DNA from 4 places in the Alcanivorax sp. HI0044 genome. Region 4 is predicted to be linked to each of the others. Evidence: predicted binding sites of a transcription regulator. Region 4 holds the regulator's gene; each other region holds the start of a gene.
The links. The regulator LexA, encoded in region 4, represses DNA repair genes until DNA is damaged. The targets are predictions, from matches to a motif close to TACTGTNTANNTANACAGTA.

Region 1 (7,355 bases), on a different contig from region 4:
TTCCGTGCTGTAGGGCCGCTGATCCTGCGCAGTAATGAATTGATTCAGCAGGACCGGGCGCGCCTGCTTGGCCTGCAGACGCAATCGGTGTTGTCCGCTGACGATAACCACTGGCTCCAGCAGCTGGCCGACCAGTACCGGGTGGAAACAGGCGGCAAGGAGCGAGTCGCTGAGCTGTTACGCCGGGTCGATGTGATTCCGCCTTCGCTGATTCTGGCTCAGGCAGCGGAGGAGAGCGGCTGGGGGACCTCCCGCTTTGCGTTTGCCGGTAACGCCCTGTTTGGGCAATGGACGTGGGGTGGGAAGGGCATCACTCCGCAGAGCCAGCGTAGCGGGATGGGCAATTACAAAATCGCGGCCTTTGATGCGCCATTGCAGTCGGTGCAAGCCCATGCGTTGAACCTCAATAGCCACCCAGCCTATACGCATTTTCGCACTCTGCGGGCAAGCAGCCGAAAGGCTGGCAGGCCGTATACCGGCCTCGATGCGGCCGCTACCCTTGATAGATACTCCGAACGCGGGCCGGCGTATGTGAAGTCCCTGCAATCAATCATTAAGTACAATAAGCTTCAGGGCACGGATGCTGCGCGTTTCGCGGACATGCATGCCATGGTGCTGGTGCCGGCGGATCAAGCTAGGTAGGCCCCCCAATCCCGCCACCGATCCTCCCAATTGACCGTTGATAACCAAACGCAACCAATCTGGTAATGCTCTGCCACGAAAAAACCGGATGATAGGGTGTTTGTGGCTGCGTGTTTAAGCGCGGTTAGCTGTGAGCGCACGAATAACAATAAGGAGCAGGAAGCATGGCCCGTAAACTGTCCATTATGGATTCCGGCTGGCTGATGATGGAAACCCGCGAGACCCCCATGCATGTGGGTGGGCTGGCGTTGTTCGCCATTCCGGAGGACGCGCCTGCGGATTACATGGAAGGCATCTATCGCTATCTGGTGGAGGTGAATGGAATCTGTCGTCCCTTTAACCAGAAAATCCAGTCGCACTTGCCCATGCGCATGGACGCCGCCTGGGTGGAAGACAAGACTTTTGATATCGATTACCACGTGCGCCATTCCGCTTTGCCGCGCCCGGGGCGGGTGCGCGAGCTGCTGGCGCTGGTGTCGCGGCTGCACGCCCAGCGTCTGGATCCCAGCCGCCCACTCTGGGAGAGCTACCTGATCGAAGGGCTGGAAGGCAACCGCTTTGCCCTTTATACCAAGATGCACCATTCCATGGTGGACGGGGTGGCGGGTATGTACCTGATGCAATCGCGGTTGGCCACCAGTGCCAAAGACCGCTTGCCGGTACCCTGGTCCGGTGAATGGGATGCGGAGAAGAAGCCGAGAAAGAGCAGCGGCGCCCCTGCGGCAAATACGGGTATGAAAGGCACGGTGAATAACCTGCGCCGGGGCAGTGGCCAGCTGGTAGACCTGTTGCGCCAGCCCAAAGATGGCAATGTGAAAACGATTTATCGGGCGCCGAAAACCCAGCTCAACCGGCGAGTGACCGGCGCCCGACGCTTTGCTGCCCAGTCCTGGTCTCTGCCACGCATCAAGGCAGCGGCCAAACAGCATGGCGGTACCGTCAATGATATTTTTCTGGCCATGTGTGGCGGGGCCCTGCGGCGTTACCTGTTGAGCCAGGACGCGTTACCGGACCAGCCGCTGGTGGCTCAGGTGCCGGTGTCGTTGCGCAGTGCGGACCAGGCGGGCGACGGTGGTAATGCGATCACCACCGTGCAGGTCAGCCTGGGAACGCATATCGCCGAGCCGCTGAAGCGGCTGGCAGCGATTCAGGATTCCATGAAAGGGGTGAAGTCCCGGCTTGGCGATATGCAGAAATCCGAGATCGATGTCTATACCGTACTCACCAATGTGCCGTTGTCGCTTGGCCAGGTGACGGGCCTGTCCGGGCGGGTAAGCCCCATGTTCAATCTGGTGATTTCCAATGTGCCAGGGCCCAAAGATCCGCTGTATCTCAACGGCGCTGAAATGTTGGCTTCTTACCCTGTGTCGTTGGTACTGCATGGCTATGCGCTGAACATCACCGTGGTGAGCTACAAGGACAGCCTGGAGTTCGGTGTTATCGGTTGCCGCGATACACTGCCGCATATCCAGCGCTTTCTGGATTACTTTGAAGAGTCGCTGGTTGAACTGGAAAGTTGATTCGCTAACCGTTTGCTGCGGGTCGGGATTTCGCCTGCAGCGCTTGCGGCTGAGTGGCCGCTTATGGCAGCAGGCGCCACTCAGCAGTGATGCAGGCCTTGAAGCTTTTAGTCCCGGAAGAACCAGCGCACGCCAACCTCGTATTCAGTCAAATCCAGATCATCGTAATCGCGCAGGGTGGCAGATAGCCCAACTTGCTGGGTGACTTTATAAATACCTTCGATAAGCGAGGCGGTATCCCGAAATAGCACATCGGATTCGCCGATTTCGAGGCCGATCTGCCATTTATCGTTGAATTCGTGTCTGAGCCCGATGTGGTGGTACCAACCGCGTTCGGTAGAACCATTTTGCAGCTCAAGTTTGTTGTGGTCTGAGCCGGCGAAAATGGACGTTTTGGCGTTGAATGGATAGTGAACCCCCAAGCCAATTACTGACCAGGATTCTTGCTGTGCGTTTTCTTCTGGCAATCGGACATTACCCGCATGGTAACGACCGCGGGCGTGGAACCATTTAAAGGCTGAGACACTGGCCTTTACGGTGCCGGAGCTGCTGTCGCCAAAACCGGAGTAGTCTGTGTTCTGTCTGGAGTAGCCAATGTCGACGTAATCGAAGGTATTGGAAGCTTGTGCTAATGGGGTAAGGAGAAGAGGCGCTGCCAACGCAATGTGATAAAGGGTGTGCACGATGAAGTCCTTGTCTATTTTATTTATGCGGAGCGGAGGATAGCGGAAATGACTTGAGGATGGGCAAGTAATTGCCGGGTCCAGTGCCCACCCATCGCGCTTGCCCTGCCAGATAAAGGTGCGCTTGTGGTCTGTGCGCTGCTTTCTTGCTCCCTCCCTTGTTCTTCTTACCATCATCTTCCCCTAAAATACCCGGCAACCAATCTCTCTGGAGCAAGATTCGTATGGGCCGCGCCTATCAAAACCGTAAAGAGTCCATGGCGAAAACCTCGGATATGAAAGCCAAGGTATACAGCCGTTATGGTCGGGAAATTTATGTCAGTGCGAAATCCGGCGGCCTGGACCCTACGGCGAATCTGGCGCTGCGCAGCCTGATTGAACGTGCCAAAAAAGACCAGGTGCCCGGTCATGTGATCGACAAGGCCATTGAGAAAGCCAAAGGCGGGGGTGGCGAGGATTATTCTCCGGCCCGCTATGAAGGCTACGGCCCGGGTGGTTGCATGGCGCTGATCGAATGCCTGACGGACAACCCGAACCGCACCTTTGGTGATGTGCGCATGGCCTTCACCAAGACCAAATGCAAGATCGGCACCCAGGGTACGGTGAGCCACATGTTCGATCACGTGGCCATCTTCGTTTTTGCCCATGCGGACGAAGACGCGGTGCTGGAAGCGCTGATGGAGGCCGATGTGGACGTCAGTGAGATCGAAGATGACAACGGCACCCTGACGGTGTTTACCCCGAATACCGAATATTTCAAGGCCAAGCAGGCGTTGACGGAGGCTTTCGGCGAGCTGGAATTCGAGGTGGATGAAATCCAGTTTGTCCCGCAGAGTTACACTACCATCAGCGCCGAAGACATGGAGCTGTTCGACAAATTCATGGCCATGCTGAATGATCTGGACGACGTGCAGAACGTGTATCACAACGTGGATCTGGGCTGATTACATCGTCCCGGCTTACATTGCCGGCAACATCTGCAACGGAGCATACCCCTGTGTTGGATAACGACATCCTTGCCGCCGCTGTCGCACTGGCCTCTGCCCTGCAAAAACAGCGTTTGATTCTGGCGACGGCGGAATCCTGTACCGGTGGGGGCATTGCCCAGGCGCTGACGGGGCTGTCCGGGGCGTCAACGTGGTTTGACCGGGGTTTTGTGACCTATTCCAACGAAGCCAAGGAGGAGATGCTGGGTGTGCAGGCCTCGACCCTGGCCTCGGTGGGAGCGGTCAGCGAAGAAACGGCCCTGGAAATGGCGCGGGGAGCCATTACCCATTCCCGGGCCCATGTCTCTGTCGCGGTCACCGGTATTGCCGGGCCGGATGGCGGCACGCCGGACAAGCCGGTGGGCACGGTCTGGATTGCCTGGGGGCAGAAGCTGGGCTACGCCGAAGCCCGCTGTTTCCACTTCGACGGTGATCGCGATGCCGTCCGTCAGCAGACCATCCTGGAAGCCATCTTGGGCTTGAATGCCCGCCTCAAGTAGCCACAATCGGGCTATTCATTTCAGTCTCATCGAGGTGGGGCTGGCACAGCATCAATATGTGAGGTTGCAATGGATAGCCAATGCTGTTCATAATACTGTCCATATTGCCAGCACTGGCCGAAAGGTCAGATGAGACAGATCAGATACGGTTGGCGTCAATGAATGACGCGCCGAAAACGGAGAGGGGTCACAATGAGCGATAAAGGTAAGGCGCTGTCCGCTGCGCTGTCACAGATTGAGCGCCAATTCGGCAAGGGTTCCGTCATGCGCATGGGTGATCGCAAGCGCGAGCGCATGCCGTCCATCTCCACCGGCTCGCTGGGGCTGGACGTTGCCCTGGGTATTGGCGGGTTGCCCAAGGGGCGGATCGTGGAAATCTATGGCCCTGAATCCTCTGGTAAAACTACCCTGACCCTGAGCGTGATTGCCCAGGCCCAGAAAAAAGGCGCCACCTGTGCCTTTGTGGACGCGGAGCACGCGCTGGACCCGGATTACGCGGAAAAGCTGGGTGTTAACGTGGATGACCTGATCGTCTCCCAGCCGGATACCGGCGAGCAGGCGCTGGAAATCACCGACATGCTGGTGCGCTCTGGTGCAGTGGACGTGGTCATCGTGGATTCCGTGGCGGCCCTGGTGCCGAAAGCGGAAATTGAAGGCGAGATGGGTGACACCCACGTGGGGCTGCAAGCCCGCCTGATGAGCCAGGCGCTGCGTAAAATTACCGGTAATGTGAAAAACGCCAATACGCTGGTGGTGTTCATTAACCAGATCCGCATGAAAATTGGCGTAATGTTCGGTAACCCGGAAACCACCACCGGCGGTAATGCGCTGAAATTCTACTCCTCCGTGCGTTTGGACATCCGCCGTATCGGCGCAGTGAAACAAGGGGACGAAGTCACCGGTAACGAAACCCGGGTGAAAGTGGTCAAGAACAAGGTGTCGCCGCCGTTCCGTCAGGCCGAGTTCCAGATTCTCTACGGTCAGGGGATCAACCAGCTAGGCGAAGTGCTGGACCTGGGCGTGCAGCAGGGTTTGGTGGATAAATCTGGTGCCTGGTACGCCTACAAGGGCGACAAGATCGGCCAGGGCAAACAGAACGCTTGTGAGTATCTGCGTGAGAACCCGGCCATTGCCGAAGAAATCGAGACGGAAATCCGCGCCCGCTTGCTGCCGGACCCCACCTCGGAAGCGCCAGTGGAAGAGGACGCTGCGGCTGACGATGAGTGAACCGCTGACGGAGGCCGAGCTGCGCCAGCGGGCTGTTGCCCTGCTGGCCCGGCGCGATCACGCTCGTCGCGAACTGGTCACCAAGCTGCAACAGCGGCTGGGTGACCAGCCGGCGCTGACGGCCGTGCTGGCCTGGTGCGAAGAACACGGCTTTATTGATGACCGGCGCTTTGCCGGTTTTTTTGTGCGTGCCCGCATTGAACGCGGGCAGGGTGCCTTGCGCATTCGCCAGGAACTTCAGCTCAAAGGCGTGGATAACGACTGGATCGCCGAGGCGCTGGAGAATGCTGAGGTAGACTGGTTTGCCCTGGCCCGAGAGGTTCGCGCCCGACGCTTTCGGCAGTACCCCCAGGATCAGAAAGAAAAGGCCAAACAGCTGCGTTTTTTGCAAAGCAGGGGGTTTGATGCTGAACAAAGTTTTGCAGCCTTGGACGTCTCGGAAGACGATTTGGACTGATCGCTGCTTGTTCCGCCTGTCTATTAGGTAAAACGCGGAGTGAACCGAATCTCGGCCACTGCGCAGATGTCTTGCTGCAGGAGCGTTGCTGGCGGCGCGATGCCCCAAACCCGGAAAGGTTGTTCACCACGTTCACCCCATAGGGGTAGAGCTCACCGGTGAAGAGCGGGGAGGGCTCTGTGAACGTTGCTTTCTGTGCTGCGAGTGTTCTTGATCCAGGCATGAATCGCGGCGCCAGCGACGGGGCTACGGTGCGCTTATACAAGTGAGTGCCCTCAACGCGTTTTGCTGACGGGTGGGTGAGGGTATCCTTGTGCTCTGTGCCCCCGGATTGGAAACCCCATGGAATATCTTTCAGACCCCTGGCTAGCGGCCGCGTTGCTGGGCGCCGGTGTACTGGCGGGGTTTATCAATACTCTGGCCGGGGGCGGTGGTCTGCTGATCCTGCCGTTGCTGATGCTCACCGGCATGGGCGCTGCGCTGGCCAATGGCACCATGCGGGTGGCGGTGCTGATTCAGAGCGCGGAAGCGGTTCGCCAGTTCAACAAACGGGGAACTATGCCCTTTGCCGCCTTGCCGGCGATTCTGGTGCCGAGCCTGCTGGGCACCCTGGTGGGCGCCGTGGCGGCGGCGTTTCTTCCGGAAACCATCCTCAAACCGGTTCTGCTGACGACCCTGGTGGTGGTGGCTGTGCTGATGGTACTGCGTCCGGCGCAAATGTCGCCGGGGCCGGATGCGATCCCGCTGTCCCCGAACGCGAGCCTGCCCGGGTGGCTCGGCCTTTTTCTGGCCGGGGTGTATGGAGGTTTTGTGCAGGCCGGGGTGGGTTTTGTGCTGCTGGCGGTGCTGGCGGGGCAGCTGCATTACGATTTGCTGCGCAGCAATGCCCTGAAATTGGCGATCACCGGCAGTTTCACCGTGTTGGCACTGGCGATTTTTGTGTCCAGGGGGCAAGTCGCCTGGTTGCCGGGGCTGGTCGTTGCGCTGGGTAGCCTGCTGGGCGTGCGGCTGGGTGTGGGGTTCGCGCACAAGGTTTCCCCCCGTGTGCTCAAGCGCATTCTGCTGGTGATGGTGCTGGCGGTATGTCTGGCGGCGGCGATCAAGGGCTAGAACCAAGCTATGAGCCGCTAGCGACTAGTTTCCAGCTATTAGATTAAAGAGGGGCTGACTTCTGGTTTCGGGTTTTTCTCGACGCTTGAAGCTAGTCGCTTGCAGCTTACTGAACCATCGCAACCGGGCCTTGAGGGCGCTATACTCGGCCCTCTCTGACAGCCAGCCAATGATTGTTTCTCCTATGAAGAGTGCTGAACTACGCCAGGCCTTTCTGGATTACTTCGCCA
Region 2 (7,355 bases), on a different contig from region 4:
CTGGCGTCCTGTGCAATTCCCGGCATTTATCCGCCGGTCTCCCTGTGGGCAAAGAACATCGACGGCGAGCGGGTTCCCTACATCCCCGGCCGCAAGTTTGTTGACGGCTCCATCGTCGACGACCTGCCCATCCGCCGGCTGGCCCGCCTTTACGGGGTCAACCACTCCATCGTCAGCCAGACCAACCCCCATGTGGTACCGTTTCTGTCTCGCAACGAAAACACCGACAGCTCCCTGAGCACCCTGGGCGACTGGGCCCTGCGCAACGTCTCCATGAACCTGCGTTATGGCCTGCAACTGGTGCAGCGCCGGGTAGCGTCCAACGACATGGGTTTGATGATCGACAAGGCGAAAAGCATGGTGACGCAGAAGTATATCGGCGACATCAACATGATCCCGCCCCGCCAGCCGCTCAACGCCCTGCGTGTCCTGAATAACCCCACGCTGCAAGATGTGCGAAACTATATCCGTAAAGGCGAACAGGCGACTTGGCCAAAACTGGACATGGTAGCCAACACCACCTGCATCAGTCGCACCTTCCGCGACTGCCGGGCACGCCTGGACCGTATCGAAGAACGCATGCTGGATCGGGTAAACATGACAGCGGTGGCCAACCAGTAAACCGCCCCCCGGCACGGCGACTATTTCTGGAGACCGTGCTTGCCTCACCGTATACACCATTACTACCGACAGAACCCGCTGGCCTTCAAAGTGGCCGGCGCGGTGCTGTTGGTCAGCATTATGGTGATGCTGATCAGCATCGGCGTATTCATGGTGCGCGAATACCATCAAGGTATGGAGCGCCTGGAGCAGAACCTGGAGCAGGTGGAACTGACTGCCTTGCCCGGGCTGTCCCGTTCCCTGTGGAATTTCGACGAAGAGCAATTGCGGGTGCAGGTTAACGCCCTGCTGCATTTGCCTGATGTAGCATCAGCCAGCGTCACGTGGACTGACTGGAATGGCCACGCCAAAGCCATCGGCAGCAGCATGGCCGCGCCACCCAAGGCCCTCACGATTCGCGAGCTGCCACTGGTCTACCAGCGTAATGACGGCACCCGCGAAACGCTGGGACAACTGGAACTGGGCATTTCTCACAGCAGCATTTATCAATATGTGGGCAAACAGACCGCCTTCCTGATCGGCTTCCTCGCTCTACAGGCACTGGTCAGCGCCATTCTCATTATTCTGCTTATGCGCCTGCTCTTCACCCGGCGCCTCAGCCAGCTGGCCGACGACACCCGGCACTTGTCGTTGTCGTCCCTGCGCCAACCGTTACCCCTGCCCACCAACCCCGAACACCATGACGAACTGGATAATATTGCCGCCGCCCTCAACACCATGCGAGAACGGCTCCTGCAGGACATCAACGCCCGCCGCGACGCGGATCGTGCACTGCTACAGGAACGACAGCTGCGTCTGGATAATGAAGAACGGCGCATCCACGCTGAAAGCGCCAACGACGCCAAAAGCACCTTCATGGCCACCATGAGCCATGAAATCCGCACGCCCCTTAACGGCATCATCGGCATTATCGACCTGATGCAGAACAGCACGCTGAGTAATCAACAGGCGCACTACCTCAGGCTCATGCAGCAATCCAGCGAGAACCTGCTGGCCATCATCAACGACATTCTGGATTTCTCGAAAATCGAGGCCGGCGAACTGCGGCTGGAGCATCAACCTTTCAACCTGGCCATCCTGATCGAAGACACCATGAGCGCCTACGCCGGCCTCGCCCACAAGAAACAGCTAACGCTGGCCTGTGAGCTGCAACTGGATAGCATGCAGGCTGTGTTTGGCGATGAAGTGCGGCTGCGGCAGATCCTCATGAACCTGATCAACAACGCTCTGAAATTCACCGAACAGGGCCATGTGATCATCCGTGCCCGCGACAAGTCGCTGACCGACACCGGCAGTGGTGTACACATCGAAATTGAAGATAGCGGCATCGGTATTTCCGACAGCCACCAGGAGGTAATTTTCCAGGCCTTCGCCCAGGCCGACCAGAGCACCGCTCGCCGCTTTGGCGGCACGGGCCTGGGGCTGAGCGTCTGCCGCTCCTTGTGCACACTGATGAATGGCACCCTGGGCGTCTCCAGCACGCTCGGCCAGGGCGCACGCTTCTGGCTCGACCTGCCCCTGCAACCCCAGGACACGCAACCACCTCTGCCACAGCTTCCCCAAGCCAACATTCTGGTACTCAGCCACGATCAACCCTTGCGACAAACACTGACCCGCATGCTCGAACACGCCGGTGCCACCACCTTGCAGGGGGACGCCATGGATCTGCTTTCCCTGCCCGGGCCTTTCAGCCATGCGTTGATTGACGAAACCCTGCTCGGTGCCGCGGGCCTTAGCGCCATCCCCCCAGACTCCCAGGCCCGGGTGCTGTTAATCGGGGATCTGCACGAACAAAGCGACACAGTGCCAGTGCTGCGTAAACCCGTCACCCGAAGCGCCCTGTTTCTGGCCCTGGCGCAAGACACTGCCCAGCAGATAACCGCACCCGAACCCGGCCAGCCAGCGGCCCTTGATCAACTGCAAGTATTGGTGGCAGAAGACAATAGCGTTAACCGGGATGTGCTGCGGGCCCTGCTCGGTTCCCTGGGGATCACCCCGCTCATCTGTGAAAATGGCCACGAAGCCGTGCAGGCCTACCGCCAGCACCCAACGCCGCTGGACCTGATTCTCATGGACGTGGAAATGCCGGAGCTGGATGGCCTCGCAGCCACCCAGGCCATCCGACGGTTTGAGCAGGACACGCAGAAAATACCCTGCCCGATCATCGCCCTGACGGCCCATGCGCTGGGCAGCCAGATCGCCCGCATTCACGATGCCGGCATCGACAGGATTCTCAACAAACCGATTCGCCGCGATACGCTCTTGCAGTGCCTGCAGGAGCTGGCTTCCACCTGTCACACAGGCACAGAGCCGCAAAAGCCTCGCTAGCGCGCCACCGGTAAATCAGACCAGCGACAGGTATACGCCGGCGACAGGTGCGCCCTGCGCATGGCCCAGACACTGCGCTGATCCGCCTGCATGCCCTGCCCCGCCAACCACACCTTGCCCGCACCGCTCTGATTGATGGTATCCAGGACCGCCATCAGCGCGTCCGCGCGCGCGCCCGAATCCGGCTCTGCCGGCTGCTCCGAGGTAAACAGCCCACTCTGAACCTGCCCCCGCCCACGCAAGTCCGTGAGAATCACCCCGGCTTTCCCGTAGCGATACCCCTGCTTCCATAACCTGGTCAGCAAGGCCTGTGCCTGATGCACCACCACTCGGGTATCCGCCGTGGCCGGCGACAAGGCAGCACTGAGCGTATTGGGGAATAATTGTTGGGGCTTGCCCATCGGGGCGGTGCGCAAATACACCGTTACCCGGCCGGCGTACAAACTTTCCTTGCGCAAGGACTCCATGGCCCGGAAGGCAAAATCACTCAGGGCCTGGCGCACCGGGGGCAAGGTGGTTACCGGCTCGCCAAAAGAGCGCGAATGAATCACTTGCTGCCGCGGCGAAGGCTGAGTATCCAGAGACAGGCAGGGCTCCCCGTTCAGCTCCCGCACCAGCCGCTCCTGCACCACGGAAAACCGCCGACGAATCATGCCGCTATCCGCCCGGGCCAGATCCAACGCCGTCTCGATCCCCAGCGCCTCAAGGCGGCCCATCAACCGGCGCCCTACTCCCCACACCCGAGACACCGGTGTTAGCGCCAGCAACTTTTCCCGGCGCGCCGGGTCCGTCAGCACCACGGTGCCGCCCGTGGCGGGGTAACGCTTGGCCGCGTGGTTGGCGAGCTTGGCCAGCACCTTGGTGGGCGCTACCCCCACGCACACTGGCACCCCGACCCAACGAGCAACACGCGCTCGCACCTGCTGCGCCAGCGGCAACAGCTCAGCTCCCCCCATCAACGACAGATCCAGAAACGCCTCATCAATGGAATACACCTCTACTTGGGGAACCAGGGTTTCCAGGGTCGCCATCACCCGCTGGGAAATATCCCCGTACAGCGCATAGTTGGATGAAAAGACCGCAATTTTATGGCGGGCAATCAGATCACGGGCCAGATGTACCGGCATGCCGGTTTTTACCCCCAGCGCCTTGGCTTCCGCAGACCCGGCCACAATACAGCCATCATTATTGGAGAGCACCACCACAGGCCGCCCCTGAAGATCCGGGCGGAACAGGCGCTCACAGGCGGCGTAAAAGCTATTGCAGTCGACCAGGGCAAACATGGCCGCCGTTACCCTCGGCCCCGCAAGGCATGCAGGCAAAACGTCACCACCCCGAAAAGGTCTACGCCGTCATCACCGATGGGGATTGGTGCATAGGCCGCATTGCGGGGCTTGAGCATGGGCGTGGGTAACAGCTGCAACTCCTTCACCGTGAATTCGCCCTCCAGTGAAGCGACCACCACATCGCCCGCAACAGCTTCCAGTGAGCGGTCCACAATGAGAATATCACCGGAGAAAATACCGGCATCCACCATGGAGTCCCCCTCCACGCGCAACAGAAACGTGGACGCCGGCCGGCGAATGCATAGCCGGTTCAGGTCCAGGTGTTCATCCAGATACCCCTGAGCCGGAGACGGGAACCCCGCAGCAATGCGTTCACTGAAAAAAGGCAGGGCAGACATAGCAACATACCGGGAATCCACAGTCGGACAAGCATGACAAAATACTGTCTTTATGTACAGTTATCGATAATCCAGCTTCACCCCAGGCTGTCGCCCTGGCGACACAAATGACAAGAAAGCGACAAAACGACAAACAACGCCTATCCACCCTCTGCAACTCCTGACGTAACTTACTGTCATAGACATTATGTGCGGCTCGCATCGCCTGCGAGCTCGCACCGGGCAAGCATGAGAGCCACTATGAACACGAAGAGTCATCACCGCTGGATGTCCGATTTTCTGGAAGAAATGGGCCTGCCCGCCCAAGCAGAATTTCAGGGCTACGTTCTGTTCAATCTGGAGCAGAATGCCTTTATCGCCACCAGCAGACACAACCCGGACAGCTCACATCAGCAACTGGTCAGGCCCTGCGCCTGGGCCCACTGTTATCCCTACATCATGCACGCCAGCGACGCCGCCAGCGGGCTGGGCGCCGAATACGAAATTCGCGCGCTTTTCCGGCTCAACGGCCGGTATCTGTCCTGTTCGGTGTGATTGGGCGGTCAAGGACTTGAGATTGAACGCAAGACGCTCGGAGCTCGACGATTGCGACTGGCATCCGGCATCAAGCGTCTAGCCCAGACATAAAAAAACCGCCAAAAGCGGTTTTTTTTATGTCTGGAGCGGGTGAAGAGAATCGAACTCTCGTATGCAGCTTGGGAAGCTGCCGTTCTACCATTGAACTACACCCGCCTGTTTGAAACGGCAATATAGTCAAAACCCATCAACTTGGCCAGTGTTGAAGCAAAATCGTCAAAGTTTCGACAAGTGGCTGTTTAAAACAGTTCATCGCGGATGAGGCTGAATAACAGGCTCTAGCCGTTTGATTAGCTTATGGCGAATACCCTGCATTTTGCCGAACGCTCAACGCCGGATGCCTGACGTCAAACCCCATAGCCTGAGTGTTTGTCACTATTGCGGTACCTCTTTTGAGGGGTATTTTGAGGAATACTCAGGGCCATTATTCAGGAAATAATCGGGTAATGCGTTTTGCGAAGAGCGCATAGGAGCCAAGATTTTCAGGTTTTGAATGCAAGCGTCCGCCGTCGGGCACCCGGCGTCCTGCGGCAACCAGGGTAGGATTGAGGCAAATCCTGAAATCGGCTCATCACTCAACCCTGCGATGAACCTTTAGAAGCAAGTCACTGGGAAGACAAAGCAGTTGCCAGCGTCCGTTTCGGTGCGTATAGAAGAAGCAACAAGCGTCAGCCAAAGAAGGATACCAACCATGCCAGTGGCATTTATCAGCGGGGGCCGGGGGTTTCTCGGTGGGCACATTATCGACCAGCTTCTCGACAAACAGTGGGAGGTAGTCGCACTGGTGCGCCCCAACAGTGATGCCAGTACCCTGCACGCCAAAGAAGGCGTGTCCGTAGTGCAGGCACCACTGGATAATGCCACGGAGTTGGCGCTGGTCATGCCGGCCACTCCCGATGCCGTTTTCCATGTGGCCGGCAATACCAGCCTCTGGCGTCGTGGTAATGCACAGCAATACCGTGACAACGTGCTCGGCACCCAGGCCATGGTCAGCGCCGCCCTGAAAAACGTGGCCGGCCGCTTTATTCATACCTCGTCCATCTCTGCCTGGGGCATTCAGGACAACCCGATCAACGAGCTGACGCCCTCCAATGCCGCCAATGACTGGATCGGCTACAACCGCACCAAGTTTCTGGCAGAACAAGAAGTGGAAAACGGCATTCGCCAGGGCCTGGACGCGGTGATCATGAATCCCTGCGGCATTATTGGTGCCGGCGATACCCACAACTGGTCACAGATGATCCGCATGATCAACGACGGAAAACTGCCCGGTGTACCCCCAGGGGGCGGAAATTTCTGTGCGGTAGAGGAAGTGGCACGGGCCCATATTGCGGCGCTGGAACACGGTATTTGCGGCGAGCGTTATATTCTGGCCGGCGTGGAAGCCAGTTTCCTGACCCTGGTCCAGACCATTGCCGACCGGCTGGGGCGCAAGGCGCCGCAGCGTACCGTACCCCCGGCCCTGCTGAAACTGGCCGGCCAGCTCTACCCCATCGGCAGCCTGTTCACCGGCGAAGAACCCCGCCTGACCCCGGAAAAAGTGGCCCTGATCACCAGCCGCGTGCATGCCGACGGCAGCAAGGCCGTGGAACAGCTGGGCTTTAATGATCAGGTGCCGCTGGCCACCATGCTGGAAAACTGCATTGCCTGGATGGCCCGGGAACGGATGTTGTAACAGCCTGCGGACGGCTTAATTACAGCACCGCCCGGTAGACCCGGAAGCGGGTGGTTTCGCTGGCCACCTGCACATGACTGAAAGCATCATCCAGCCACTGCACATAGGGCAATTCGCGGTTAGCCACCAGCCACAGCACGCCACCTGACTTGAGGTGTGAAGGTGCTTCCGCAATCAGCCGGCGGGTGATGTCCGTGGTACGCTGGCGGCGGTCATGGAACGGCGGATTGGTCACCACCATATCCACGCGCCCCTGAATCGGGGAGAACAAATCACCGCCCATGACCCTGCCTTGCAGGCCGTTGCGGGCCAGGCTATCGGTGCTGGCCGCCACGGCGCTGGCACTGACATCCACGCCCTGCACCTGCCAGCCCTGGCGAGCCAGCCAAACGCTGATCACACCCGCGCCGCAGCCCACATCTATCACCTTCCCCGGCTTACCCAGCGTGTGCGCCTCCATGGCCGCCAGCA
Region 3 (7,355 bases), on a different contig from region 4:
CAGTCAGGGGCACCGTTGATGCCGCTGAAACTGGACACTTTTTCCCGCTCGGTGGTGGCCAGGCTGTGAATATAAATGGCCGGGCGTCCCTGGTCTTCAAAAGAAACGTAAGCAATTTTCCTGCCATCCGGTGACCAGGTAGGGCTCATGATCGGCTCTTTACTACGCAGAATCGTGGTCACACGATGGCCATCCGCATCCGCATATTGCAACTGATACGGGTTGGCATCATGACGATTGTGTGTCACATAAAGAATCTTGGTGGAAAAGGCACCGGGAATACCGGTGAGCTGTTCGTAGATACGGTCACTGATGGCATGGGCCACATCGCGCAGCTGCGACTCTGGCGGACGATAGGTTTCCGACATCAGTTTTTTCTGCCGGGCCACATCGAACAGCGCATAGCTGACTTCATAACCACCGGTTTCCTGGCGCTTCATGCTGCCCGTGATCACGTATTCCGTGCCCAGCACCTTGAAGTCCCGGTAGATCATTTCCTGTTCATTACGGGGCCGGCTGAGCATGTCTTCCGGCGGCAGCGGCTTGAACTGGCCACTGCGATGCAGGTCGGCCTGAATAATCTCGGACACATCTTCCGGCGCATTTTGCGCGCCATCAAAGGGCACGACTGCGATCGGCACCGCGTCCACGCGCCCTTCTGTTACCTTGATCAACAACTCAGCCTGGGCATTTACCATCCACAGGGCGGCCATCAGGGCGATGCTGACTTGTGTCCACACTTTGCGTTTACAGGTTTGCTGCATCCTTAACACACTTCTCATTGTGCAACTCCAGGATCAAATTCGATCACCAGTGAGCGAAACTGTTCGTTAAACAGCTGGCCATCCGGTACCGGTAGCGGGCTGGCCAACTTGACGGCATTCATGACCGATTCGTCGAAATCCGGGTAACCACTGCTTTGTGCCACCGATACATTGATCACTTCACCGCCCGGGATCATCTGTATTTTAACCCGCGTGGTGATGTCATCCCGGTTACGGTAATTGCCGGGAATCCGCCAACGCTGCCCCACATGGGCGGCGATGGCGTCGGTAAAACTGGCCACTTCAGCGTCAGCCTGATCCGCATTGCTGGCCGCTTCCTGATCGGGCTGATCAGACGCCTTGCTCTGCCTGTCCGTTTCCAGCTCTTCCTCCGCCAGCATTTCTTCCACGCTGGGAGTGTCAATGTCGGGCACTACCGGTTTCGGATCCGGTTTGGGCGCTGGCTTCGGGTCCGGCTTCTTCACCGGATCCGGTTTTTTTTCCGGCACAGGCTTGGGCTTGGGTTTTGGCTTGGGCTTGGGCTCCGTTTTCGGTTCAGGCTTGGGTTTCGGTTTCGGTTTCGCTGCCGGCTTGGGCGTCGGCTTCACTTCCGTTTTTGGCTTCGCCACGGGCGCCTTCTGTTGTTTCGAGCGCTCCACCATGGTGGCCTTTACATGGGGCGGCACCACGGGGGCCTTGTGCAGAGACGGGTCCGTGCTCCAGCTAAACACCAGCAACCCGAATACCAGCAGGTGGATAAACAGCGTGAACAGCAACCCAACGCGGCGATCACTCATTGCGTCCCTGCGGTTCTGTCACCAACCCCAGCTGGGAAATACCCGCTTCCTGTAACGCGCCCATCAGCGACACCACCCGGGCATAGGCCACGTTGCCATCGCCTTCCACCAGAAACAGGGTGGACGGCTTGTGCTTGTGGATACGCAGCACATGGCCTTTCACGGTTTCCAGACTGGAAGATTTCTGGCTCTCGCCACCCACATCGATGAAATAGCTGCCATCGGCGGTAACGGAAATGATCACCGGTTCGTTCTTGGTGGTATCAATGGGGTCGCTGTTACTGTCCGGCAGGTCCACATTGATGCCCTGGGTCATCATCGGCGCCGTGGCCATGAAGATCACCAGCAGTACCAGCATCACATCGATGTAGGGCACCACGTTCATCTCGGCAACGAGCTTGCGCGGCACCCGTATCTTTACGCCGCTCATGCTCATGCTCCGCGCCCGTGGGCCTGACGGTGAAGTACGGAAGAAAACTCTTCCGCAAACATCTCATTTTCCGTCAGCAGGGCGTCGCTCTGGGCGGAGAAGCGGTTATAAGCCATCACCGCCGGGATCGCCGCGAACAGGCCAATGGCCGTGGCAATCAACGCTTCTGCAATACCCGGAGCCACCACACTGAGGGTCGCCTGCTTCACGTTGGCCAGCGCCATAAAGGAGTTCATGATGCCCCAGACGGTACCAAACAGGCCCACATAGGGACTGGTAGAACCGACCGTGGCCAGAAACGGCAAGTGTTTGGTCAGGCGAGTCTGCTCACGCTGCAGGGCCACGCGCATGGCCCGTTGAGCACCATCCATGACCGCTTCGGCACCACGGGTACTTTTGGAAAGCCGAACAAATTCCTGAAAACCGGCACGGAAAATGGCTTCAGTGCCGGAGTCCACATCCGGGTCCTTGCGGCTCTGGTTGTAGAGGGACGCCAGATCATCGCTGGACCAGAACTTTTCCTCAAAGGCACGGCCCGCACGATGGGCACGGCCGAGCACCCGGAAACGGCCCACAATCATGTACCAGGACGTCAGTGACGCCAGAATCAACAGCGCCATCACCAGCTGCACCACCACGGTGGCATTGCTGATCAAACTGACGACAGACATGTCGGATGCCTCAACCATGTAGCCCTTCTCCTTTGCTGGCCGCGCTAAATTTTTTATACAGTGCCGGCGGAAGTGCCGACGGCTTCAGGGTATCGGCGCTCACGCAGGCCACTTTAATCTCTGCCTGGCAGATTAAGGCGCCCGTTTTACGCACCTGCTGATCAAACACCAGCGTGGCCTTACCCAGTTTTTTCAATGAGGCTGTCACCGTCAGCGCATCATCAATACGTGCCGGTTGGCGATACTGCACATTGGCGGAATGCACCACAAACTGAAAGTTTTCATCCGCCAGCGCATAGTGCTGATAGCCCAGCGTGCGCAGAAACTCGGTGCGCGCCCGCTCCATGAATTTCAGATAATTCACGTAATAGACAATGCCACCAGCATCAGTGTCTTCGATGTAGACGCGCACCGGCAGGGTAAATTCCCCGTTTTCCTGATCTTTTTCAATCATTAAACAAATCACCGTCACGGCGGGGACGCTGCAGGCCAAAATGGCGCCAGGCATGATTGGTCACCGCCCGCCCGCGCGGGGTGCGCTGAATGAAGCCCTGCTGAATCAGGTAAGGCTCCACCACCTCTTCCAGGGTGCCGGAGTCTTCATTGAGCGCCGCCGCCAGGGATTCCAGCCCCACCGGCCCGCCATCAAATTTGTGCATTATCATGTCCAGCAAGCGGCGGTCGGTGCCATCCAGGCCACAACTATCCACTTCCAGCATGTCCAGAGCCCGCTGAGCGATGTCTTCGGTAATGCGGCCATCGCCTTTCACTTCGGCGTAATCACGCACTCGACGCAACAGGCGATTGGCAATACGGGGGGTTCCCCGGGCCCGGCGTGCCACTTCCATGGCTCCCGCCTTTTCAATGGGGATGGCCAGGATGTCGCAGGCGCGGCTGACAATGTCGGACAGGTCATCCACGGAATAGAATTCGAGGCGTTGCACAATGCCGAAGCGATCGCGCAATGGAGCGGTGAGCAAACCGGCGCGGGTGGTCGCCCCCACCAGGGTAAACGGCGGCAGGTCCAGCTTGATCGAGCGAGCGGCCGGGCCTTCACCGATCATGATATCCAGCTGATAGTCTTCCATGGCCGGGTAGAGAATTTCCTCTACCACCGGAGAGAGGCGGTGGATTTCATCCACAAACAGCACGTCGCCCTCTTCCAGATTGGTCAGGATAGCCGCCAGATCTCCGGCTTTTTCCAACACCGGACCGGATGTGGACTTGAGTTCGCAGCCCATTTCACGGGCAATAATGTGCGCAAGGGTCGTCTTGCCGAGACCCGGCGGGCCAAATATAAGGGTATGGTCGAGCGCTTCATCGCGGCCGCGCGCGGCATCAATAAAGATTTCCAGGCGCTCGCTGACTTTCGCCTGCCCGTGATAATCCGCCAGGCTGGCCGGGCGAATGGCCCTGTCCTGTTGCTCTTCGTGGCTGCCAACCGCAGCCGCGGTAATGACTCGTTCGTTATCCATGCCTGCGGCGGGCTTGCCTCTACATCGTTGAATGTGGCTAGCGTAGCGCACCCTGATACCGAACTGCTATTACTGTTATCACAAAGTGAAAGGCGATATCAGGGTGCAGCGCTAGCGGGCCAGGCTTTTGAGCGCCTTGCGGATTAATTGTTCACTGCTGAGGCCATCCTCATCCGCGGCTTTGGCCACCGCCGCGGATGCATCCTTGTTGCGATAGCCCAGCGCTTCCAGGGCGGCAATGGCATCGCTACGGGCGTCATCGGGCTGTCGGGTATCCACCAGACCGGGCAGATTCACCGGGCCGCCGTCAATTTTGTCGAGCCGATCGCTCATTTCGATCACCAGCCTCTCGGCGGTTTTCTTGCCAATGCCCGGCACCTTCACCAATGAGGTCGTGTCCTGATCCTGAATACAGCGTGCCAGCCGATCCGCTTCGATGCCGGACAGAATCGCCAAGGCCATTTTCGGCCCCACGCCGTTCACCTTGATCAAGGCACGAAACAACTCTCGTTCATAACGGTCGGCAAAGCCATACAACAGCTGGGCGTCTTCGCGGACCACAAAATGGGTATGCAGGGTCAGTTCTGCGCCCGCGTCGGGCAGGTCGTAGAACACGGTCATGGGGGCTTCCACTTCGTAGCCAACGCCGCTCACATCCAGCAGCAATACCGGAGGGCGTTTTTCCAGCAAGGTTCCGCGAAGTTGTCCGATCATGGGGTTATCCGTGTTGTTAACGTGTAATTAAAGGCGCCAGCTTAACGAAGCCGCCCTCGCCTGACAGCCGTGGCACCGCCCATTCTGGCCAGAGAAACACGCATATGCGCGTGGCAGAGGGCGATGGCCAACGCATCAGCAGCATCTTCCTGGGGGCGCTGTTCCAGCTTCAACAGGTACTTCACCATTTCCCCCACCTGATTCTTTTCCGCCCCACCTTTGCCAACCACTGCCTGTTTTACCTGGCGAGCGGAATATTCGAACACCGGAACATGGGCCTGCATGACCGCAGCAATGGCAGCCCCCCTGGCCTGGCCCAGTTTCAGGGCGGAATCCGCATTGCGCGCCATAAAGACTTTTTCAATGCTGACTTCCGCCGGGCCGAATTCTTTCACCACCTGATCAATGCCCGCGAATATTTCCCCCAGGCGCGGCGGCATCTCCTTGTGGGTGGTAGTGATGGTACCGAATGCCACGGCCCGGGAGCGGTTCCCCACCTGCTCTACCAACCCGTAACCGGTACGGCGCGAGCCGGGATCAATGCCTAAAATAAGCGCCATATTTCTCTGACCGATAATGAAAAGACAGCTGCCTGATAGCTGGCCCAGTTCTACCCGAGCACTGTCCAAATGTCCAGCTTCTAGCTTCTAGCTTCTAGCTTCTAGCTTCTAGCTTCTAGCTTCTAGCTTCTAGCTTCTAGCAAGATTGTGGCCCGACACCAAAATGCACAAGCTGAATAACAGAAAACCCCGACATAGCGGGGTTTTGGTTTTCCTCGTAGCTAGCCGCTCGCCGCTAGTTAGCTATTCTTCCGGCGCCGGCCAGCTGGCGTTGGTATAGACGTTCTGCACGTCATCCAGATCTTCCAGCATGTCGATCATCTTCTGCACGGTTTCCGCGGTATCGGCATCCATTTCCGCTTCCGTGGACGGGTGCATGGTGACTTCCGCTTCGGCGAACTCCAGCCCGGCTTCGCGCAGGGCATCAACCACTTCACCGAAACTCTTGTCCGGTGTGGTGGTGACCACAAAGCCGTCATCGCCCACTTCTTCCACGTCTTCTGCGCCAGCTTCCAGAGCCACTTCCATCAACTTCTCTTCGTCTACCCCCGGCTCAAAGAAAATTTCGCCACGCTTGGTGAACAGGAAGGCCACAGAACCGCTGGTACCCAGATTACCGGCGAACTTGGAAAAGGCATGGCGCACTTCGGCCACGGTGCGGTTCACGTTATCGGTCATGGTTTCTACCAGGACCGCCACGCCGCCCTTGCCGTAGCCTTCATAGGTGATTTCGTCCATGTTGCCGTCGTCATCACCGCCGGCACCACGCTTCACGGCCCGGTCGATGGTGTCGCGGGTCATGTTCTGCCCCAACGCCTTGTCGATAGCCGCGCGTAGACGCGGATTATCGTTGGGTTCGCCGCCACCCATCTTCGCGGCCACGGTGAGCTCACGAATCAGCTTGGTAAAAATCTTGCCGCGTTTGGCATCCTGGGCCGCCTTGCGGTGTTTGATGTTGGCCCACTTACTATGTCCTGCCATATTACCTCCGCCAGCACGCAGCACGCGTCACGCAACACATTTGCGGCACGCTTGTTTGCGTGAAGCGTGCTGCGTGGTGCATGCCTGCGTCTTTCTATATCAACCTTCTTCTTTTCGTACCTGTACGCCTACTTCACGCAGCTGTTTGTTGTCCACCGGTGACGGCGCGTTGGTCATGGTGCACGCTGCGGTCTGGGTCTTCGGGAAAGCAATCACGTCACGGATCGACTCACAGCCCGTCATCAGCATGACCATGCGATCCAGGCCGAAAGCCAGACCACCGTGGGGCGGCGCGCCGTACTTCAAGCCGTCGAGCAGGAAGCCAAACTTCTCGTCCGCTTCTTCATCGGAAATGCCCAGCGCTTCGAACACGGTGCGCTGCATGGCCGGGTTGTGGATACGGATGGAACCGCCACCCAGCTCGGTGCCGTTGAGCACCATGTCATAGGCCCGCGACAGCGCTTCCGCCGGGTTGCTCTTGAGCTCTTCCGCGCTACAGCTGGGCATGGTGAAGGGGTGATGCAGGGCGTGGTACTGCCCTTCGTCTTCCTCGAACATGGGGAAGTCCACTACCCACAACGGTGCCCACTCGCCTTCAACCAGGTTCAGGTCGTGACCCACTTTAACGCGCAGAGCGCCCAGGGCCTCGTTGACGATCTTGGCCTTGTCGGCACCGAAGAAGATCAGGTCGCCGGTCTCGGCGCCGGTGCGCTCAAGAATGCCCTTGATGGCATCGTCGGTGAGGAATTTCAGGATCGGCGACTGCAGGCCTTCTGCGCCAGACGCCAGATCATTGACCTTGATGTAAGCCAGGCCCTTGGCACCATAGATGCTGACGAACTTGGTGTAACCGTCGATATCCTTGCGCGACAAGGAACACCCCCCCGGCACTCTCATGGCCGCCACCCGGCCTTTCGGATCGTTGGCCGGGCCGGAGAATACCTTGAAGTCCACACCGGCCAG
Region 4 (7,355 bases):
CGTGCCTGGCCGAAAGGCATTTGAGCTAAAGGCGCAACGGGTTTTCAGCCGCCTGCTAGCGCTTTATACGAAGCCGCTGTAGGCGTTCCCTTCCAGGGGACGAACCTCGTGCAGCGAGGGCGTTCTCAGTGGTCAAAAGGTTTTCATCCTGGTTGCGTATTGAGATGGACATTAAAGACGGATATTAAAAAGGGCCCGGGTGGGGCCCTGTGGGTCGGCGCGTGAACGCGTCGGCGTTGTGAAACTGGAAGATATTAACCGATATTTTTCAGATTCTGGATGCTGGCGACGCCGAGCATTCCGTGAGCAAAGTCAGTGCGACCTTCGCGCCATCCCCCCATCCAGTTGGTGCGTGCCTGGAGCGTGCCAAACGGGCAGTCTTCGCGGGATTTTCCATCCAGGCCGGCGTTGTATCCCCGGTTGTAAGCGCGGTCGTCTTTACTACGTTTTTGTCGCTTCATAAACGCTTTCCCTTTCACAGATAGCGGTACCGAAAAATGGCCCCTCGGCTGAATATGTAGCCAAGTAGCGGGGCCGACACATTCAGTATGTGAAAGCGGTAAGGTGGTGTCGAATACCATGTAGCAATATGGTCAGTGCTGGTTAAGCATATGACGTATAAAGGACAGGTTGATGACCGTTTGTGTAATGCCATGAAAAACAAGCAGTTAGTTTTTCGGGTGGGGCATGAATCAGTCACTTAAGAGGATTTGGTAATGGAATTTGTGGCCACCTGCATGCCAGGCCTGGCAGATTTGCTCAGTGATGAATTGTCTTCATTGGGCATATCCGTAACAGAAACCGGGCGCGCCCACGTGAGCTTCACTGGGGGCTCTGCGGATGCCCTTAAGGTGTGCCTGTGGTCGCGCCTGTCCGAGCGGGTTCTGTTGCATCTGGCCACGTTGGGGGTCACCCCTGATATTGCCCCGGAAAAGCTGGCTGCCAGCCAGGATTGGCTGTCTTTGGTGGGCAACAATGCGCCGGTACACGTGCACATTGAGCACGGCGCAGAGGTACGGGGTGATAACCGGATCAGCGCCAAACGTTTTATCCAGGCTCTACCAGAGCAGTTTGCGATTTCGCGGGAACCGAAGGGCAGTTGCTGTATCCGTGCCCGTCTGGACTTGAACGAAGCGCACCTGTGGCTGGATCTGGCCGGTGAGCCCCTGCATCGTCGCGGTTACCGCCTTGCGGGCGGCCGGGCGCCGTTGCGTGAAACCCTGGCGGCGGCGATGCTGTGGGCCATCGGCTGGGGCAAGGCAGATCGACATCCTGCCTTGTTGGACCCGTTCTGCGGCAGTGGCACCCTGGTGATTGAGGCCGCTTTGATGGCTGCCGGACGCGCGGCAGGGGCCCAGCGCCAGCACTATGGTTTCCAGCACTGGCGCGGTTGTCGTCGCCAGTTGTGGCTGGATGCTCAGCAGGAAGCCGGTGAGAGCGCGAATCGCCCAGTGCCGGCGTTGTCATTGAAAGGCTTTGATGCCGATAGCAAGACTCTGCCGTTGGCACTGCAGAACGCCGAGCGTGCCGGGGTGCGCAATGCGATTCATTTTGAGCGCCGGGAGCTGGGGGCGCTGCGGCCACGCGACTTTGTCGCCAACGGCATTGTGGTGGGTAATCCTCCCTGGGGCGAGCGTCTTGACGAGAAACAGCAGGCGGGCTGGCTACACTATTCTATCGGCCGGATTCTTGCGGTACGCGCGCCGGGTTATCAAGCGTTGTTGTTAGGCGCCGATGTGGATGTGATGGATCGTTCCGGGATGAACCTGGAACAGCAATGGCGCTTGAAGAACGGGCCTTTCAATAACTTTATTCGCCTGTATTCCCCGCGCAAGCAAACGCCGCCTGCGGTGGCGCAAGTCGCTGATGAGGGCGCTTTTAATGTGCCGGAAGGCGCGCAGCCTTTGCTCAACCGTTTGCGTAAAAACGGCAAGCATCTGCGCCGCTGGCTGGAGCGGGAAGATATCCAGTGTTATCGCCTCTATGATCGCGATCTACCGGAATTCAATGTGGCGGTGGATATCTATGGCGACCAGGTGCTGGTGCAGGAATTCAAGGCACCGAAAACGATTGACCCTGAAAAAGCCAAGGCGCGGCGTGACTGGGCGGTAACGGCGGTGCGGGCGGCTCTTGGCGTGCACCGTGAGCAAGTGCACCTGCGTACGCGCGAGAAACAGAAGGGGAACCAGCAATACCAAAAGCTGGATACCCAAGGGCACTATCGGGTAGTGCGGGAAGGTCAGGCTCAGTTGCTGATAAACCTGCAGGATTACCTTGATACCGGTTTGTTTCTGGATCACCGCCCCACGCGACTGCGCATTGCGGAGCAGGCTAGCGGGAAACGCTTCCTGAATCTGTTTGCCTACACCGGTTCAGCCACGGTGCACGCTGCCGTCGGTGGCGCCAAGCGCACGGTGACCGTTGATTCGTCGAAACGCTATCTGGACTGGATGGCCTGTAACCTGGCGGCCAACGGCTTCTCCACCGACCAGCACGAGCTGGCCCGTATGGATGCCATGCGCTGGCTGGATGAGTGCAAAGAGCAGTTCGATCTGGTGTTCTGCGATCCGCCCACCTTTTCCAACAACAAATCACGCAGTGACTTTGTGGTGGAAGAACACCATGGCGACCTGATTCGCAAAATCATGCGTTGCCTGGAGCCGGGTGGGGTGTTGTATTTCTCCTGTAATTACCGCCGTTTCCAGATGGATGAAAGCATCAGTAAATGGTTCGACGTGGAAGATATTTCCCGCTGGAGTATCCCGGAGGATTTCCGGCGAAATGAAAAAATCCATTACTGCTACGCGATTCGTCATGTGGAGGACGCATGACGGTTGTGCTCTATACCACCCTGGGTTGTCACCTTTGTGACCAGGCCAGGGAGCTGGTGGCCATGGTGAATCCGGGGCTGGTGCTTACCCCGGTGGATATCGCCGAGGATGATGCCTTGATCGAACAGTATGGTGAGCGGATTCCGGTGTTGGTGCGTGAGGGCAAAGAGCTGGCCTGGCCATTTGGCGTGCTCGACGTGCAGCAGTTCCTTTCCTGAAGTTGTGGTTGCCGGGTTATACCTTCCAGGCTTTCTGTGCCCTTGGGTAAACCCGACCCGCAGCCTCCGCGGTTCCGTGATGGAACAGCGTCCCGGTTAGCGAAATAACGCTAACGCATTGTGATAGGTCATGGCGGCCACGTCCGGTGTCTGCTGACCACGTAACTGTGCGACCTGCTGGCCAATCCAGGGGAGTAGCGCCGGTTCGTTACGGCGTTTTTTTGGGGGGGCTTCCGGCAGGTCCCGGGGCAGCAGGTAAGGGGCGTCGGTTTCCAGCAGCAGGCGCTGATCCGGAATATTGGGCACCAGTTCTGCCAGTGGCTTGCCGCGGCGCTCGTCGCAAACCCAGCCAGTAATGCCGATATGGCAATCCAGATCCAGATAGCCAAACAGCGCCTGACGTGACCCGGTGAAGCAATGTACGACCGCGCCGGGCAAGTCATCGCGAAACGCTTTCAGGATGGGTAGAAAACGCTCGTGGGCGTCGCGCTCATGGAGGAACACAGGCAGCTTCAGCTCTGCCGCCAGTGCCAGTTGCGCTTCGAAGGCGCGTTCCTGGTCCGGGCGGGGAGAGAAGTCCCTGTTGAAATCCAGCCCCATCTCACCTGCTGCTTTTGTCTGCTCATGGGCGAGCAATTCTCGCAGTTCTTTTTCCAGGGCAGGCGAGTAAAAGCGGGCGCTGTGCGGGTGCAGACCAGCGGTGGCGAACAGGGTGGGATATTCGCCGGCCAGGGCAATGGCGGCGCGTGACTCGTCGATACTGGTGCCGGTAATCAATTGCCAGGCAACCCCGGCCGTGACCGCCCGTTCAATCACCGTGTCGCGATCGTCGTTGAATTGCCGATCGGTCAGGTTAACGCCGATATCGGCCCATTGCTCAGGCCCGGTGTTCTGCGTTTTCGAAGGTGTGTTGCTGTGAGGTGCGGTCATCGGTGTCCTGTTCAGATAGCTGCTCGCGCAGAGATTCTACCCGACGACGGTTAGCACCTAAATCCCAATACCCCGCCCGCGAGGCCGAGCGCACTTCCACCACGCCATTATCGCGAACATAGAAGGTCACATCGTCCACAAACCGCAAGATTCGGCTGGTGAAGCGGGCCTGGATGCGTGATTGGCCGACCACGTCATATTCCACGCGGGGCAGGCTGCCAAGCAGGCTTTCCAGCTTTTTCAGGCTGCTTCCCCGATCGGCGCCAGCCTGCAGAGGGGCTACGCGCTTATCGCTCTGTGTGGCCAGGCTGGACACACAGTTCGGAGAATCGGGGCAGGGCGCAAGAAGATGGGTTTCAGCCATGGCAAACGCACTCCATACAATCAGGCAGATACCTATACCCGTGTGGATACAGGCTTTAATAAGAATTCGGGTCACGAATCAGCCCCACAAATATGCCTTCGATGATAAGTTGATCAGCGGGCACCTTGATGGGCTCATAGGCTTCGTTGGCCGGCAACAGGGTGGCGCTGGATTTGTTCAACTTTAAGGTCTTCACTGTGACTTCTTCGTCAATGCGAGCCACAACGATTTCCCCGGACCGTGCCACATTGGATTTGCGCACGGCAATCAGGTCCCCATCGAAGATACCTGCATCCACCATACTGTCGCCCTGAACCTTCAACAGATAGGTAGGGCGTTGCTTGAACAGCCCCTGGGGCACCGGCACCGTGCGCTCAACGTTCTCGATGGCTTCAATGGGAACACCAGCGGCGACTTTGCCGACAATGGGCAGTTCCTCTTCGCCCCAATAGGCATGATCCAGCAACTGGATGCCGCGAGAACGATCGCTGTGCAGTTTTATGTAGCCCTTACGCTCCAGGGCGCGGAGATGGTCGGACGCCGCATTCTTTGACTGGAACCCCATGATGTCGGCGATCTCTGCGCGGGTTGGGGCCATGCCGCTGTCCGAGAGACATTCACGGATGCAATCGAGAACCTGTTGTTGCCGGTCGGTAAGTTTGCTGCTCATAACCTTCTCCCTGTTTCCCGCAGAGTGGAGCGCTTGTCAATCTTGCCGGGGCGCTCTTGTTCGGTGCTAGCTGCGCGATTCGTGTAGGCATTCATATGGTTGTTTGCCTGAGCTTGTAAGTCTTGGCTGACAGGCAGTGCTACATTCAGGATGCTAGCATGGATGCTGACTATATGAACAGTGCTATTTGAGCAGTTGTTGGCGAAGTTTTTATACCGCTTTTACGTCCCCGTCGTTGCCCTGCTGCGACGCGGGCACTAGCATATGACAATAATTCCATCATAACAGTGGGGATAGTAGATGGAGCAGGCCAATAATAATGATTTCGGCCAGCAACGGCGGCGCCAGCTGTTAGCCGGTGTGCCGTTTTTTAATGAAATCGCCCGTGATGATCAGGACGAATTTGCGCAGCTTGAAAAGACGACCCGCCTTTGGGTAGCCGCTTCCGGGGAAAGTGTCATCCGTGCTGGTGATGTGGATTCCACCCTGTATTTTTTGCTCCGGGGGCAGCTTGAAGTCCTCTCGGATAATCCAGAGGAAGCTCCGCTTTACTATGTCTCACCCGGTGAAGTATTTGGCACCTTGTCCATGCTTCTGGGAACGCCCCGCAGCGCTACCATAAAGGTGGCGGACAATGCTCGGGAGGCGGTATTGGCAAGCCTGGACTTCAATGAATTCAACGACGATGACAGTGCCTATTCGTTGGCTACCCGTCTGGCCTTCTTCCATATGATTGTTCACCACATCCGCTGGACCCTGGAAGTAAAACGAATGCAGGCGCCGACCCACGAGCTGGTCCATTCCATGCGCAAACTGCCGGTTTTTCATGGTGAGAAAAACAGCCAGGAAGAGCTGGCTGCACTGAAAGTGCAGGCTCAGGGGCTGGCTGAATTGTTGTGTCGTTGGAACGGAGAAAGCCAGGCCAGTACCGGGGCGCTGCAGCTTACCTGATTCGCGTTTGCGTCAGTTCCCGTGTGGGGGGCTCCCCCGGTGCGGGACATCCGGGCTTTCTGTTACTGGTCGACTTTCACGGCCAGTACGTCGCAGTGGGCGCCAGGCACCAGCCCGCGTGCGGTTGAGCCCAGCAGCAGGGCCAGGCCGCTGCGAGTATGGCTGCCCACCACGATCAAATCCGCCCCTAGCTTGTCTGCCTTGTCGAGAATGGTCTTTTCGATGGATCCCATGTCCACGTAAACATTGGTCTCGGGAATCTTGTATTGCCCTGCGTATTTGTCTGCCATTTCACGGGCCTGTTTCATCAGGCCGCTTTGCAAGTCCGTCACATCCATGGGCACATCCGCGCCGTAAGCCAGAGCCAGCGGTTCGATGACATGGATCAGATGGAGCTCGCCGTCATTGCCCGACAGTACGCCCGCAGCGCGGGACAGCACCTGTGCGGATTCGTCGCTGCCATCAATGGCAACCAGGATTTTACGGTAGGGACTGGGCACGGTTCTCTCCCTGAAAACGTGAGGTTTCCTGCAGTATAGCGCGCTTTGCCAGGGTTGCCAGCGGGCTGTTTCACAGATGAGGGTTGCCCTGGCAGGCCTGCCTGTACTACTACTAAAAAAGGAAAACGGGGGCACTTCCTGCTTGACCCGCCTATACCGGCGCTGTCTAAATAGCGCCCATCACGAGCCTTAGACCGGATGTTGAGTACCTGAGAATGGGAAAATCGCTAGTAATTGTGGAGTCGCCTGCCAAGGCCAAGACCATTAACCGCTACCTGGGCGACGACTTCATCGTGAAGTCCAGTGTCGGCCATGTGCGGGATCTGCCGGTCAGTGGCGGCTCCAAAAAGAGCACCCCTCAGGAGCGGGCCAAGGAGGCGGCGTATACCCGTTCCCTGCCCAAAGAAGAGCGGGACGCCTATAAAAAGAAGAAGGCCAAGAAACAGCTGGTTAACCGTATGGGGATCGACCCGGAAAAAGGCTGGGCGGCTCACTATGAGGTGCTCCCCGGCAAGGACAAGGTGGTCGACGAACTCAAGCGCCTGGCTGCGAAAGCCGACCGTATCTATCTGGCAACGGATTTGGACCGCGAAGGGGAGGCGATTGCCTGGCACCTGCGGGAAGTCATTGGCGGAGACGATGACCGGTTTGACCGGGTGGTATTCAACGAAATTACCAAGAAAGCGATTCAGGCGGCGTTCGAAGAACCCGGCAAGCTGGACCTGCACCGGGTGGAAGCCCAGCAGGCCCGACGTTTTCTGGATCGGGTAGTGGGTTTCATGATTTCCCCGCTGTTGTGGGAAAAAATTGCCCGAGGCCTGTCCGCTGGCCGGGTACAGTCGGTGGCCGTGGAGCTGGTGGTGGAGCGCGAGCGTGAAATTCGCGCCTTTA

Region 1: the regulator LexA is predicted to act here: its motif matches at 4,425-4,444, upstream of recA (recombinase RecA).
Region 2: the regulator LexA is predicted to act here: its motif matches at 4,676-4,695, upstream of umuD (translesion error-prone DNA polymerase V autoproteolytic subunit).
Region 3: the regulator LexA is predicted to act here: its motif matches at 5,471-5,490, upstream of ruvC (crossover junction endodeoxyribonuclease RuvC).

Annotation. Positions count from the first base shown of each region.
Region 1 covers NZ_LWEZ01001769.1:191-7,545, forward strand. The annotation lists partial or broken gene A3730_RS26420 (glucosaminidase domain-containing protein) at 1-642, shown strand, start outside; gene A3730_RS26425 (wax ester/triacylglycerol synthase family O-acyltransferase) at 807-2,162, shown strand; gene A3730_RS26430 (hypothetical protein) at 2,270-3,022, opposite strand; gene A3730_RS26435 (YebC/PmpR family DNA-binding transcriptional regulator) at 3,070-3,789, shown strand; gene A3730_RS26440 (CinA family protein) at 3,843-4,331, shown strand; gene recA (recombinase RecA) at 4,524-5,558, shown strand; gene A3730_RS26450 (regulatory protein RecX) at 5,551-6,015, shown strand; gene A3730_RS26455 (sulfite exporter TauE/SafE family protein) at 6,358-7,125, shown strand; gene alaS (alanine--tRNA ligase) at 7,310-7,355, shown strand, end outside.
Region 2 covers NZ_LWEZ01001792.1:5,357-12,711, reverse strand. The annotation lists partial or broken gene A3730_RS26810 (DUF3336 domain-containing protein) at 1-621, shown strand, start outside; gene A3730_RS26805 (ATP-binding protein) at 661-2,949, shown strand; gene umuC (translesion error-prone DNA polymerase V subunit UmuC) at 2,946-4,232, opposite strand; gene umuD (translesion error-prone DNA polymerase V autoproteolytic subunit) at 4,241-4,633, opposite strand; gene A3730_RS26790 (hypothetical protein) at 4,874-5,167, shown strand; tRNA gene A3730_RS26785 (tRNA-Gly) at 5,292-5,365, opposite strand; gene A3730_RS26780 (NAD-dependent epimerase/dehydratase family protein) at 5,901-6,884, shown strand; gene A3730_RS26775 (methyltransferase) at 6,904-7,355, opposite strand, start outside.
Region 3 covers NZ_LWEZ01001438.1:5,828-13,182, reverse strand. The annotation lists gene tolB (Tol-Pal system beta propeller repeat protein TolB) at 1-782, opposite strand, end outside; gene tolA (cell envelope integrity protein TolA) at 779-1,561, opposite strand; gene tolR (protein TolR) at 1,554-1,991, opposite strand; gene tolQ (protein TolQ) at 1,994-2,680, opposite strand; gene ybgC (tol-pal system-associated acyl-CoA thioesterase) at 2,673-3,116, opposite strand; gene ruvB (Holliday junction branch migration DNA helicase RuvB) at 3,109-4,137, opposite strand; gene ruvA (Holliday junction branch migration protein RuvA) at 4,249-4,851, opposite strand; gene ruvC (crossover junction endodeoxyribonuclease RuvC) at 4,893-5,411, opposite strand; gene A3730_RS21350 (YebC/PmpR family DNA-binding transcriptional regulator) at 5,655-6,392, opposite strand; gene aspS (aspartate--tRNA ligase) at 6,492-7,355, opposite strand, start outside.
Region 4 covers NZ_LWEZ01001229.1:1,482-8,836, reverse strand. The annotation lists gene A3730_RS17300 (quinone-dependent dihydroorotate dehydrogenase) at 1-24, shown strand, start outside; gene rmf (ribosome modulation factor) at 255-461, opposite strand; gene rlmKL (bifunctional 23S rRNA (guanine(2069)-N(7))-methyltransferase RlmK/23S rRNA (guanine(2445)-N(2))-methyltransferase RlmL) at 717-2,831, shown strand; gene A3730_RS17285 (glutaredoxin family protein) at 2,828-3,049, shown strand; gene A3730_RS17280 (TatD family hydrolase) at 3,146-3,979, opposite strand; gene A3730_RS17275 (DUF1499 domain-containing protein) at 3,927-4,343, opposite strand; gene lexA (transcriptional repressor LexA) at 4,399-5,013, opposite strand; gene A3730_RS17265 (cyclic nucleotide-binding domain-containing protein) at 5,314-5,964, shown strand; gene A3730_RS17260 (universal stress protein) at 6,027-6,464, opposite strand; partial or broken gene topA (type I DNA topoisomerase) at 6,680-7,355, shown strand, end outside.